Regions from separate parts of the Pelosinus sp. sgz500959 genome, predicted to be linked through region 1. Evidence: riboswitches for the same ligand, from Rfam matches in the RefSeq annotation. Region 1 holds a riboswitch; the other holds the start of a gene.
The links. Region 1 has a riboswitch for cobalamin ahead of cobI (precorrin-2 C(20)-methyltransferase). Riboswitches for the same ligand answer to the same signal wherever they lie in the genome.

Region 1 (5,584 bases):
CAATGTCCAAAGACAAATGATTAACCGCAATCCGATCATCAAATTTTTTAACTAACTCTTCAATATGAATCATACTTCTATCCTCTTTTTTTAGTTAAACCTGTAATGAGTACAACTGGTTTACCTAAGTTATCAATCTTTATTTCACTCTCAACGCCAAAAACTGTGCGCAAGGTATGTGATGTAATCACATCCTGAGGCCTGCCTACAGCAAAAATTTTCCCTTGGTGTAAGACTACAACACAATCCGAATACTGGGCAGCATGATTAATATCATGAAGTACCATAGCAACAGTAATCCTATGCACACGATTAAACTCTGCCAACAATTCCATAATTTCCAATTGATGACAAATATCTAAATAAGTCGTCGGCTCATCAAGTAATAGGATTTCTGGTTTTTGCGCTAATGCCATGGCAATCCACACCCGCTGGCGTTCACCACCAGACAAAGTGCTGACAATCCGGTCTGACATTTCTTCAAGACCAGTTTGCACTAAAGCCCAACTGACACACTCATCATCTTCTTGCGACTTTCCCTGCCACCACTGTTGATGAGGATAACGGCCGTATTCTACTAGATCTCGCACGGTTAAATCTTTCGGAGCCTCTGGTGATTGGGGTAAAACCGCCATTTTTCGGGCAATGACTTTATTACTCAGCTCAGTCAAATTTTGTCCATCTAAATAAACATTACCTTGATCTGGTTTTAAGTTGCGTGATAAGACTTTCAGTAGTGTACTTTTACCTGAACCATTCGGACCTAAGATGGAAATAATCTGTCCTTTTTCAACTTCTAAGGTTAAGTTTTCTAGAACGCTTTTCCCATCAAACCCCACGGCTATATTTTGTGTGTTCATGATTGTCATTTATGCATCCCTCCTTAAGAGATACAAGAAAAAAGGTGCGCCGACAAAAGCCATAATAATACCGACTGGAATCTCAAGAGGGGAGAATGCCACCCTTGCTAAGGTATCACTTAAAGTAACAACAGCCACGCCTAAAATAGCAGAAGCAGGTAATAAATAACGATAATCAGAACCTACTAACAATCGTGCCGCATGGGGTACAATCAAACCGACAAACCCAAGAAGTCCAACGACACTGACAGCACTTGCTGCCAATAAAGCTGCCACTGCTGTTAAGGCAATCCTTGACACTTCTACATTAAGGCCAAGACCGCGAGCAATGTCATCCCCTAAATTTAAAATATTAAGTCGCCTAGCACCAAGTAGTGCCAAAATCCCGCCCACGATAGTGTAGGGCAAGATAATATCAATATGAGGCCAACTACGCGCCGATAAGCCCCCTACCATCCACATGAGAGCGCCATGGACGCGATCACTATAAAAAACCATCAGAGCCGAAATACCTGAGTTTAAAAATGCCGAAACGGCTACCCCGGCTAAAATAATACGGACTGGACGAATGCCGCCTTTCCAGGCAAGTATATAAATAAAAATCGCCGCCGCCATAGCACCTACAAAAGCAATCGGAGTCACTAAATACTCTTGATGAGGAAATAGTATCAGAATCGTTACCCCCGCCAAACCTGCTCCTGATGAAATACCAATAATATGAGGATCAGCTAAAGGATTTTTCATCACTCCTTGGAGTATAGCTCCTGCAAGGGCCAGATTAATACCAACAAGAGCACCAACTAAGGTTCTTGGAAGACGAATATTCCAAATAACTTGTCGATTTGCTCCTGACTGGTCAGAAATAATGGCAGATACAATATCTTGTAAACTAATCGCCAAAGCCCCTTTGGTTAAACTCAAGATAATACCGCCAACTGCTAATAAGGTAAATATGAGTAACATAAAAATTCGCCAAATCCCTCGGTCACGCAATCCAGCATATGAAAAAAAATTTCTATTTGACATTGCCATAAACCTCTGGATAGATCACTTTCGCCATATATTCTACGGATTCATGAAAACGAATGCCAGGATTTAATTGAAAAAGTTCAGATGGCAGAAAAAATATCTGGTCATTTTTTACGGCACGCAATCCTGCCCACGCAGGATTACTTGCAATATCACTTTTCATTCTTTTTTCAATATCCGTCATATTACCCATGGTCACAACCAAAATTGCATCTGCATCTCCCTCAACTAATTTCTCTAAGCTATAAGGAGCGATATCTGGATCGCTTTCAAGCGGCTTACTGCCAGATGCGATATTTTTAATTTTTAACATTTTTGCTATATTACCTGCAATGCTATTATCAAGCTCTACTGTGACATTTTTAGCCGTAGCATGCAAAATAACAACTTTTTTACTTTGGGCAGGTAACTTTGCAATTACTTTATTAATCTCTACTTGCATGTTATCAATTAGATGTTGCGCCTCGGACTGTGTGCCTACAATATCACCAAATAATTTTATCTTAGCTATGATATCATCAAAGGTTTTCATCTTCAGCATCACGACAGGAATTTTACTACTTTCTAAAATAGGAATTATTTTTTCATGAATCCCCTGAAAACCAATGACTAAGTCAGGCTGTAAGGCTAAGACTTGTTCATTGTTCACATTGTAGATAAATCCGATTTCAGATGCATTCTGCGACGCTGGGAAAACAGCAGGACTCTTAGAACTAGGTCTCCCAACAGCTTGACCACCAACCCCATATAACACATCTAAAAACGATGTTGACAACACCACAATGCGCTGTGGTTTTTGTGGCAGCGCTACAGTTCGCCCTGCATCATCAGTTATACGTAAATATTCAGTGCTCGTCTGAGTGATTGCTTTTTCTTTGGCCTGAGAACTGCACCCAGAAAAAATCAAACTGATCATACTAATGATAAAAGCTAAATAAATTAGTTTACGTTTCACAAAAACACCCCTTCCAGATGTAAAAATAAAGAAAACTTGGCTTGCGCCAAGCCTCATTTCGTAAGAAATGCCGGATAAAAATATCCGGCAAAAATTCATCTATTTATTCCGGCAAATAAATGGTCTATTAACCAAGTTTGCGTTTTTTTGCTAAAATTGTTGTTAGATAATTAACTTGCGTTCCATCAACTTCATCTAAGTTATAACTAATTTGCTCGTCAGGTAATCCACATTTACTAATCATGACTGCATTATCACCATAACCATGTTGATTCAATTTTTCTACCACTTGCGTGAAATTTTTGTAGACTTTCATTAAAACAACATTGTCCGATAAAGCCAAGATTTTATCCATATCTTCATCTTCCATCGTTGCTGGAATAATGCTAAGTACATCGGTTCCTTCTGCTAAAGGCTGGCCTAATTGGCTGCCAATGGCACAAAAAGCTGGCACGCCAGGTACTGTTTCAATTCCAAAACCAGACTCTTTTAATAAACGATAAATATACATATAAGTGCTATAAAACATAGGATCACCCAAGGTCAAAAATACAACTTTCTTCCCAGCTTGCAGTTCTGCAAGAATGGCTACTTTATTATTTGCCCATGCTTCTGTTAAGGTATTAGCATCATTAACCATAGGGAAAACAAGTTTTAAAATTTCAACATTTTCTTTTAAATAAGGACGAGCAATCGATAGAGCTGTACTATCTTCTTTTTTCTCAGTCTTAGGAGCAATAATTACATCGGCTGCTTGTATCACCTTTACTGCTTTTAAAGTAAGTAATTCTGGATCTCCTGGTCCTACACCAACACCATAAAAAATTCCTGACATAATATCCTCCTTAAAATCTGTGTATTCATTGAAAATTAACGTAAAAAAACATCTTCCGTTAATACTAACCGGAAGATGTGGATGTCTACAATTATAACAGTACTTTAACCATGAACATGTCAACACACAACTGCGCTTTGACACAACATACAGTACAACTGTACGAACCCCCTCCCCATCTCTCGCAGGTCATAACGGTGATTGTCATATAGGCAGTTCTCCTGACTCTGGATCGTAGCTTATCCATACCTTCCCAAGATACTTTATCCCAGTGGCATATACATGGATTTGCTCCCCATTACAGTGGCGGGACCGCGCCGGATTTTAACCGACTTCCCTATTAAGCCCCCAAGGGCACCTACACCATCAATATGTAATTTTCAGAGTTCTCTATTTACAACTCTATAACAAATATTTTAACTTGTCAACCACAAATCATTCTTCTCTCGATCCTAGAGCAGATGAGTAAAGATAATTCTAACAATCTCAAGTAAAACTTATTTCTGTCCGTTATAGATTGAGTTTTTTTATAATCTTCCTAATCATTTCAACTCGGTTGAATGGTGTAATAAAATAAAATCCATGTACATGATCTTTCATTTTATTAGCAAGATCTACGGCAATTTCAATTCCTAGAAGTTCGGCTTCTTCTTTTGCCATATTCTTATCAAATTGGTTTAAAATATGTTCTGGTATTCGAATTCCTGCCACCTCATTATTCAAGAAATGAGCATTGCGATAACTAACCAGCGGCATGATTCCTCCCAAAATTTTAGCTTTCCCATCCTGTTTGAGTTGTGGTAATAAGTGAATGACATTCTCATCAAATATAGGTTGGGTCAAGAAAAACTTAGCCCCTCTATCCACTTTCTTACCCATTCTCGTTACCTCAACTTCAGGGTGAAGTCCGTTTAAGTTCAATGCCCCACCAATATGAATCGGTTGTCCAGCAAATACTTCTTGATTCATTGTAGCAATCAGTTCGATCAATTTAAATGAATTAAGATTGAAAACACTCTTTATATCATTTTTATCTGCCATGGCAACAGGATCACCCGTTACGGCTAATATATTGCGGATATTCTCAGCATAACCCGCAAGTAGAGAGGATTTTAACGCATTTAAATTTTTATCTCGACAACATACATGAGGAATTACCTCAATTCCGACCTCTCTTTTAATTTTTGCAGCAATCATGATTGAATCGACCCGAGCTCTGCCCATGGGTGAATCAGCAATCGTAATCACGTCCACACCTGACTCTTTGCAAACTCGCGCATTATCTAACATCAATTCAACATCTGCATGAAATGGTGGATCTAATTCTACAGCGATGACAAACTGATCCTGTTTTACTTTTTCAGCAAAACCATCTAACTGATTCACTCCAAAAATGACTTTTTCTTTTGTTACAATTTGTTCTTTGGGCACATATCGATCTGAACCAGTATGAATTAATTCTGCCATTTTTTCAATGTGAATAGGAGTCGTACCACAACATCCACCTAAAATTTTTACGCCTAATTCACCAATTTCCTTCATCTTTTCAGCAAAATAATCCGGATTTTGAATATATACTGTTCTTTCATGTATAATTTCTGGATATCCTGCATTGGGGGCTACGGCGACAATATCCTCACCCATATTTATTTTTTGCAAGGAATTATAAAGATGGGTGGGACCCACACCACAATTAAATCCATAAGCATCAATATTTTTCGTTTTTTTCACTTCAGCTACAATGTGCTCATTACTGATCCCTTTACGAGTAAATCCTTCTGGAGTCGTTGCAAATTGAGTCAAGATAAATAGATTGGGATCTTTCGCCTTGATGTATTTACTAATTTCTCCAAGATTGACTACATCGCTAAAAGTTTCAAAAATAAATATTTTGATGCCCTGCTC
Region 2 (5,584 bases), on a different contig from region 1:
AAGGTCTCCAGCAGCAACCATTTGAACTTCACGAGCCAATACTTCTAAAGGATTGGTAATTCGCTTCACAGTCGCAAAGGTAATTCCAATCACAATGAAAATTGCCACTACTGCAATAATAGAAAATAGCCATCTTAAATGAACAAGAGGTGTATACACAATATCTTCAGGTACACTAATTGCTAAAATCCATCCTGTCGACGGTACTTTTTTATAAACCATCAATAAATCTTTACCATCATAAGTGTATGTATTAAAACCTTCATTTTTTTGAAGCATTTCTTTAAATAGAGGAGATAAACTTTTTATTTTTTCTACTTCTAGAACATTTTTAGACACCATCTCCGCATCTGGATGAGCGAGTACAACACCTTTGGCATCCAGTAAATATGCATATCCAGCGCCCTGCAAATTAATTTTTTTTACATTCTCAACCAGTGTTTGTAACAACATATCTGCAGCGATAACTCCTCGAATTTGCCCTGAAGTTGTTTTAATCGGCAGTGCAACAGATACCGCCATTTGTTTCGTGACTAAATCTAAATAGGGTTCTGTAAAAATCAACTTACCTTGTTGTGTTGCATCTTTATACCATTCACGCACCCTAGGATCATAATCTGCAGGAGGTGTCCATCCACTTCCATCTACCATTTTACCTTGTACAGAACCAAAATAGACATCGGAGAATTCTTTATCCACAGTCCTATATCCAGCTACCATGGGTACTGTTATTTCCCCTTCACTAAATGTACTCTGTATTGTACCCGCCGTTATTTCAATCATTTTTCCTTTACTGAGCAACCATCCATCAAGTTTATTTACATGAGAGTCGATATTCGCCTTCATTTCTTGCTGAATGCCTTTAGTAACTTGTTCTTTCGTAAAAATATATCCAGCAAGTGATGACACCAAGAGAATCACTGCAGATAATAATGAAAAAATCAATGTTAATTTGACCTTTAAATTCATTTCCTTGTTCCCCTTTCAAAAATAGATCTCGATTGATTCATCTGCCACAATTCGACAAATAAATTCCTAATACCTCCTTCTGACAAGTATAGAATATAAAAATATGATTGACGATAACAAGCAGGGATAAGATAGATCTGCTATCTTATCCCTGCTCAATGAACAATCTCAATATCGTTTTCTTACTCTATTTGATTACTCTCTGACATTTTTATCTTGCTTCAAAGCACCTGGACCATCTTGTGCAACAGCAACTTCAGCTTCACCAAAAGTTTTCATATCATTGATTACATGTAAAGATGCATTGATTAAAGACATACCAAGAGCTGCTCCTGTTCCTTCACCTAAATGCATATCAAGATGTAAATATCCTGGTATCTCCATAAGATCTAAAGCCACTTTATGTGCTGGTTCTACTGCAAAATGGGATGCTACTAGATAGTCTTTCACTTGAGGAGCAATTTTCATAGCAATCAGAGCTGCTGCGCTCGTTGCAAGACCATCAAGTACAACAGCTACACCACCTGAAGCTGCGCCCAATATAACACCTACCAAACCGGCAATCTCAAAACCACCTATTTTACTCACTACATCAAGAGCATCTTGTGGATCTGGTTGATTAATCGCAAGAGCTGTGTTAAGAATATCAATCCTCTTACTAAGAAGTTCTGGAGTGATACCTGTACCAAGTCCTATAAGCTCATTTATCTTCTTCGAACTATAGCATGCAATGATTCCTACACTTGGAAGGGTATTACCAATTCCGATAGCACCTAATCCTAAAATTTGGCATCCTTTGTTTATTTGTTCTTGGGCAATGCGGATACCAGCAGAAATGGCAGCACTCCCTTCGTCTCGGGTCATCGCTGATCCTTGAGTGATGTTTTTTGTACCATAGGCAATTTTTTCATGACATAAATTCGGACAAACAGATAAATTCGCCTCTACTCCCATATCAACTAAAACAAGCTGTGCACCAACGTGTTCAGCAAATACATTGATCGCAGCCCCTCCATGACAAGAATTGATCATCATCTCTGCTGTCACCGTTTTAGAGTAAGTGCTTACTCCCTCATCATTGATACCATGATCTCCTGCCATGAGAATGATGCCTTTTTTTAACATTTTAGGTTTATGTTGACCAGTAATACCTGCCATTTGACGCGCAATATGCTCAAAAGAATGTAGACTACCAAGGGGTTTAGTCAGGTTATCTAATCGGAGTTGACATTTTGCCATTGCAGTTTCATCTAATGGTTTTATCAGAGATATTATATTTTCGAACATGAGTCTATCCTCCTACGATCATTATTATTGTTGAGACATCATCCTTGATACTCCAGCGTCTTCAAAATTTTTCATTTTTTTCAGCATTTTACTCCCTACTGTAAGCATATCCATCACCATGGATGCACCAATTGCTTCTCCTAAACAGACCCCCATATTAAGACATGCCTCTAGCTTCAAAACACCTAAGGCAATTACATGTGCTGGTTCACCCGACAAATGAGATGCAAACATATATTCTTTGCACATCGGTTCAATAGCATTGGCAATGAGTGCGGCTGCCGTAGTGTTAAGGCCATCAATCACGACCCCGCATCGATTTGCTGCACAACCAAGAACGACACCTGCTAACCCACCAATTTCAAAACCACCAACTTTTGCTAATACATCAATTCCATCTTTAGGGTTTGGTTGATTCATTTCTAGACCGCGACGAACAACATTAATTTTTACTTCCAGCCGACTATCTGATATTCCTGTCCCTCTTCCTGTCACTTGTTCTGGGGTCAGTCCTGTAAAAGCAGCCACAATGGCAGCACTTGAGGTGGTATTACCAATTCCCATTTCCCCAAGACTAAAACATGTATAACCTTGCTTAACTTTCTCATTTACAATTTCAATGCCTGCTTCAATAGCTTGTATAGCCTGAGCACGGGTCATAGCTGGACCTTGAGTAAAGTCTTGAGTACCATAGGCAACTTTCCGATGTAAAAGTCCTGGGACATGAGATAGATCACCAGCGATTCCCATATCTGCGACTACCATATCAGCACCACAAAAATTGGCAAAAGCATTTGCACTACCACCTTTTGAGATCAGATAATTCGCTGTCATTTGCAGTGTTGTCTCTATTGGATAGGCACTGATGCCTAGTGTAGCCACACCATGGTCTGCTGATGTGATTACCATACAATGCTTTGGCACATCAGGTTGAGTTTTCCCAATAATCCCTGCATATTGTCTTACCATATTTTCTAATCGTCCAAGACTTCCTTTGGGTTTTGTTAGATTATCTAATCTAGTTTGCACCTTGGACATGATATCTTTGTCTAGATCACTAATTTTCAGCAATGTTTCTTCTAATAAACTCATCTTAACCCTCCACTTTTCAAAGTAAACTTAATATTTCCCGGGAAAATGTTAAAAAGAAGGTTTTTAGGGATTATCAATCCAAAAAAACCTTCTTTTCCATGAAGATCATAAAACAGTATAAAGGTAGGTCTCCTGGCTCCCGAATCATCGACAACTTACACCTTCCCCTTAATGAGTGGTTTTGTAAGGTCTCTTCAGTACAGTGGCGGGCCCGCGCTTATGCATGTTTTACCATGCTCAGACTTCCCTATTATCCCCCAACTGGGGGCACCTTAACCGTATTGTATGCAATTGCAATTATTATATCAACCACTCATAGCATCGTCAAGCCAATAATGTGAAAAAAATAGCGATATCAATTCAATCAAACTTTATAAATAGCAATCATCAGCAAATTTTTCTCTTATTGCTAATATATCATCAAAGTTAGCAAAAAATAAGTCTACCAATACAGGGTCAAATTGCCCCCCTTTATTTTCTTGAAAATATTCGGTAATATCCTCTAAACTCCAAGCTTTTTTATAAACTCGATCACAAGCTAACGCATCAAATACATCTGCAATGGCTGTTATTCTTGCAAAAATATGAATCTCATCCCCTCGTAAACCATCGGGATATCCTGTTCCATCATAGCGTTCATGATGTTCTTTGGCAATAATAGCAGCAGCTCTTAACATTGTGAGTTCTGAGCCTTTCAACATATCGTGCCCAATCATTGAATGCATCTTTATAATATCAAACTCAGTCGCTGTCAATTTAGCCGGTTTATTTAAAATTCCATCGGATATACCTAGTTTTCCAAGATCATGCATGGGTGCTGCTAGGTGAAGCATATCCAATTCTTTTTCTGATAACCCATATTTTTCTCCTAATAATTTAGCGTATTCAGCTACCCGTCGTACGTGATTACCCGTTTCTTTTGATCGAGTTTCAGCTACCTCTGCTAATCGGAAAAACACTTCCCGTTGGGTATCATACATTTCTAAATGTAATTTCAAATTTTCGAAAGCTGAAGATACATTTAGACAAAAAATATCTAAAAGACGCCGATCAAGTTCACTGATTTTTTGATCGCCTTCCATATAAATTAAATAATCATGTTTATCCGCACTATTCCAATAGAGTATAAAATAATCATCAAAAAACATGCTTGCTTTTTCATGCAGTACATCATCGATTTTATTTTGTACATCCGCAGATAATTTTTCTTCAATATTGGTTTCAAAATCACCTGTAGCAGCTAAAATATTGAGTGATCCATCTTTCTTGCAAGTGGCAGCAAAGCTCGATACTCTTAAATATAAGCTACTTTTATTTAACTTCAACATAGCAATTAACTGCATCAATACACCTGTGGCAAAATTTTGCATCGATTGCATGCGGAAAATTTCAGGTGTAGATTCAATAATTCGCTCTAATCCACTTTTATTGCGCTCAATTGTAACTAAATCCCGATATGAACGCAAGGAAGAAATCAATGTTGTTAATAATTTCTGAGCTGTTAATTCTGTTTTTTCCTTATAGTCGTTAATATCATATTCTACAATAACCCGTGATTCTGGTGCCTCTCCTGGTTGTCCAGTACGTAATACAATCCGCACAACCTTATTATTCATCTCTTCACGAATATATTTTACTAGTTGCAGCCCAGCATCAGCTCTTTCCATGACTACATCTAAGATAATGAGCGCAATATCCGTATATTTGTGCAATTCCACCTTAGCTTCAGCAGCAGAATAAACGCTGATAAATTCTACTCTTTTCCCTTCAAAGATAAAACCATCTAGAACAAGTTTCGTAACAACATGTACCTCTGCCTCATCATCAACAATGAGTACTTTCCAAGTATCTTGCATACTATTTTCACTATGAACTACATCACTTTCTTCCATAAATAATAAAGTATCATCCATGAATATTCCCTCCTTGTTTCTGCATGACATCAGGAAGCTTTACTGTGAATACAGTACCTACGCCGAGCTTACTCATACACTCAATACTACCACCCATTTTAAAGACCACTAAATTATATACAATATGCATACCAAGTCCTGAGCCGCCTGTACCACGGCGAGTTGTAAAAAATGGTTCAAATACTTTTTTTTGAACTTCTGGTGGCATACCTTTTCCATCATCACTATATTGCAATAAAATACTTCCATCATCATGGGAAATATCAATTGTGATTGTCCCTATTTCATCTTCATCATATGCATGTACCAATGAGTTATTAAGC

Region 2: linked by a shared signal. The riboswitch ahead of cobT (nicotinate-nucleotide--dimethylbenzimidazole phosphoribosyltransferase) and the one ahead of cobI (precorrin-2 C(20)-methyltransferase) in region 1 are both predicted to bind cobalamin.

What each region holds. Positions count from the first base shown of each region.
Region 1 is NZ_JBGJZL010000006.1:178,440-184,023, forward strand. It holds gene ACAN52_RS11425 (ABC transporter ATP-binding protein) at 1-73, opposite strand, end outside; gene ACAN52_RS11430 (ABC transporter ATP-binding protein) at 78-869, opposite strand; gene ACAN52_RS11435 (FecCD family ABC transporter permease) at 870-1,886, opposite strand; gene ACAN52_RS11440 (ABC transporter substrate-binding protein) at 1,876-2,844, opposite strand; gene cobI (precorrin-2 C(20)-methyltransferase) at 2,972-3,679, opposite strand; cobalamin riboswitch at 3,873-4,056, opposite strand; gene ACAN52_RS11450 (bifunctional homocysteine S-methyltransferase/methylenetetrahydrofolate reductase) at 4,190-5,584, opposite strand, start outside.
Region 2 is NZ_JBGJZL010000005.1:276,929-282,512, reverse strand. It holds gene ACAN52_RS10230 (methyl-accepting chemotaxis protein) at 1-969, opposite strand, end outside; gene cobT (nicotinate-nucleotide--dimethylbenzimidazole phosphoribosyltransferase) at 1,165-2,256, opposite strand; gene cobT (nicotinate-nucleotide--dimethylbenzimidazole phosphoribosyltransferase) at 2,281-3,348, opposite strand; cobalamin riboswitch at 3,453-3,638, opposite strand; gene ACAN52_RS10215 (DUF3369 domain-containing protein) at 3,720-5,261, opposite strand; gene ACAN52_RS10210 (ABC transporter substrate binding protein) at 5,254-5,584, opposite strand, start outside.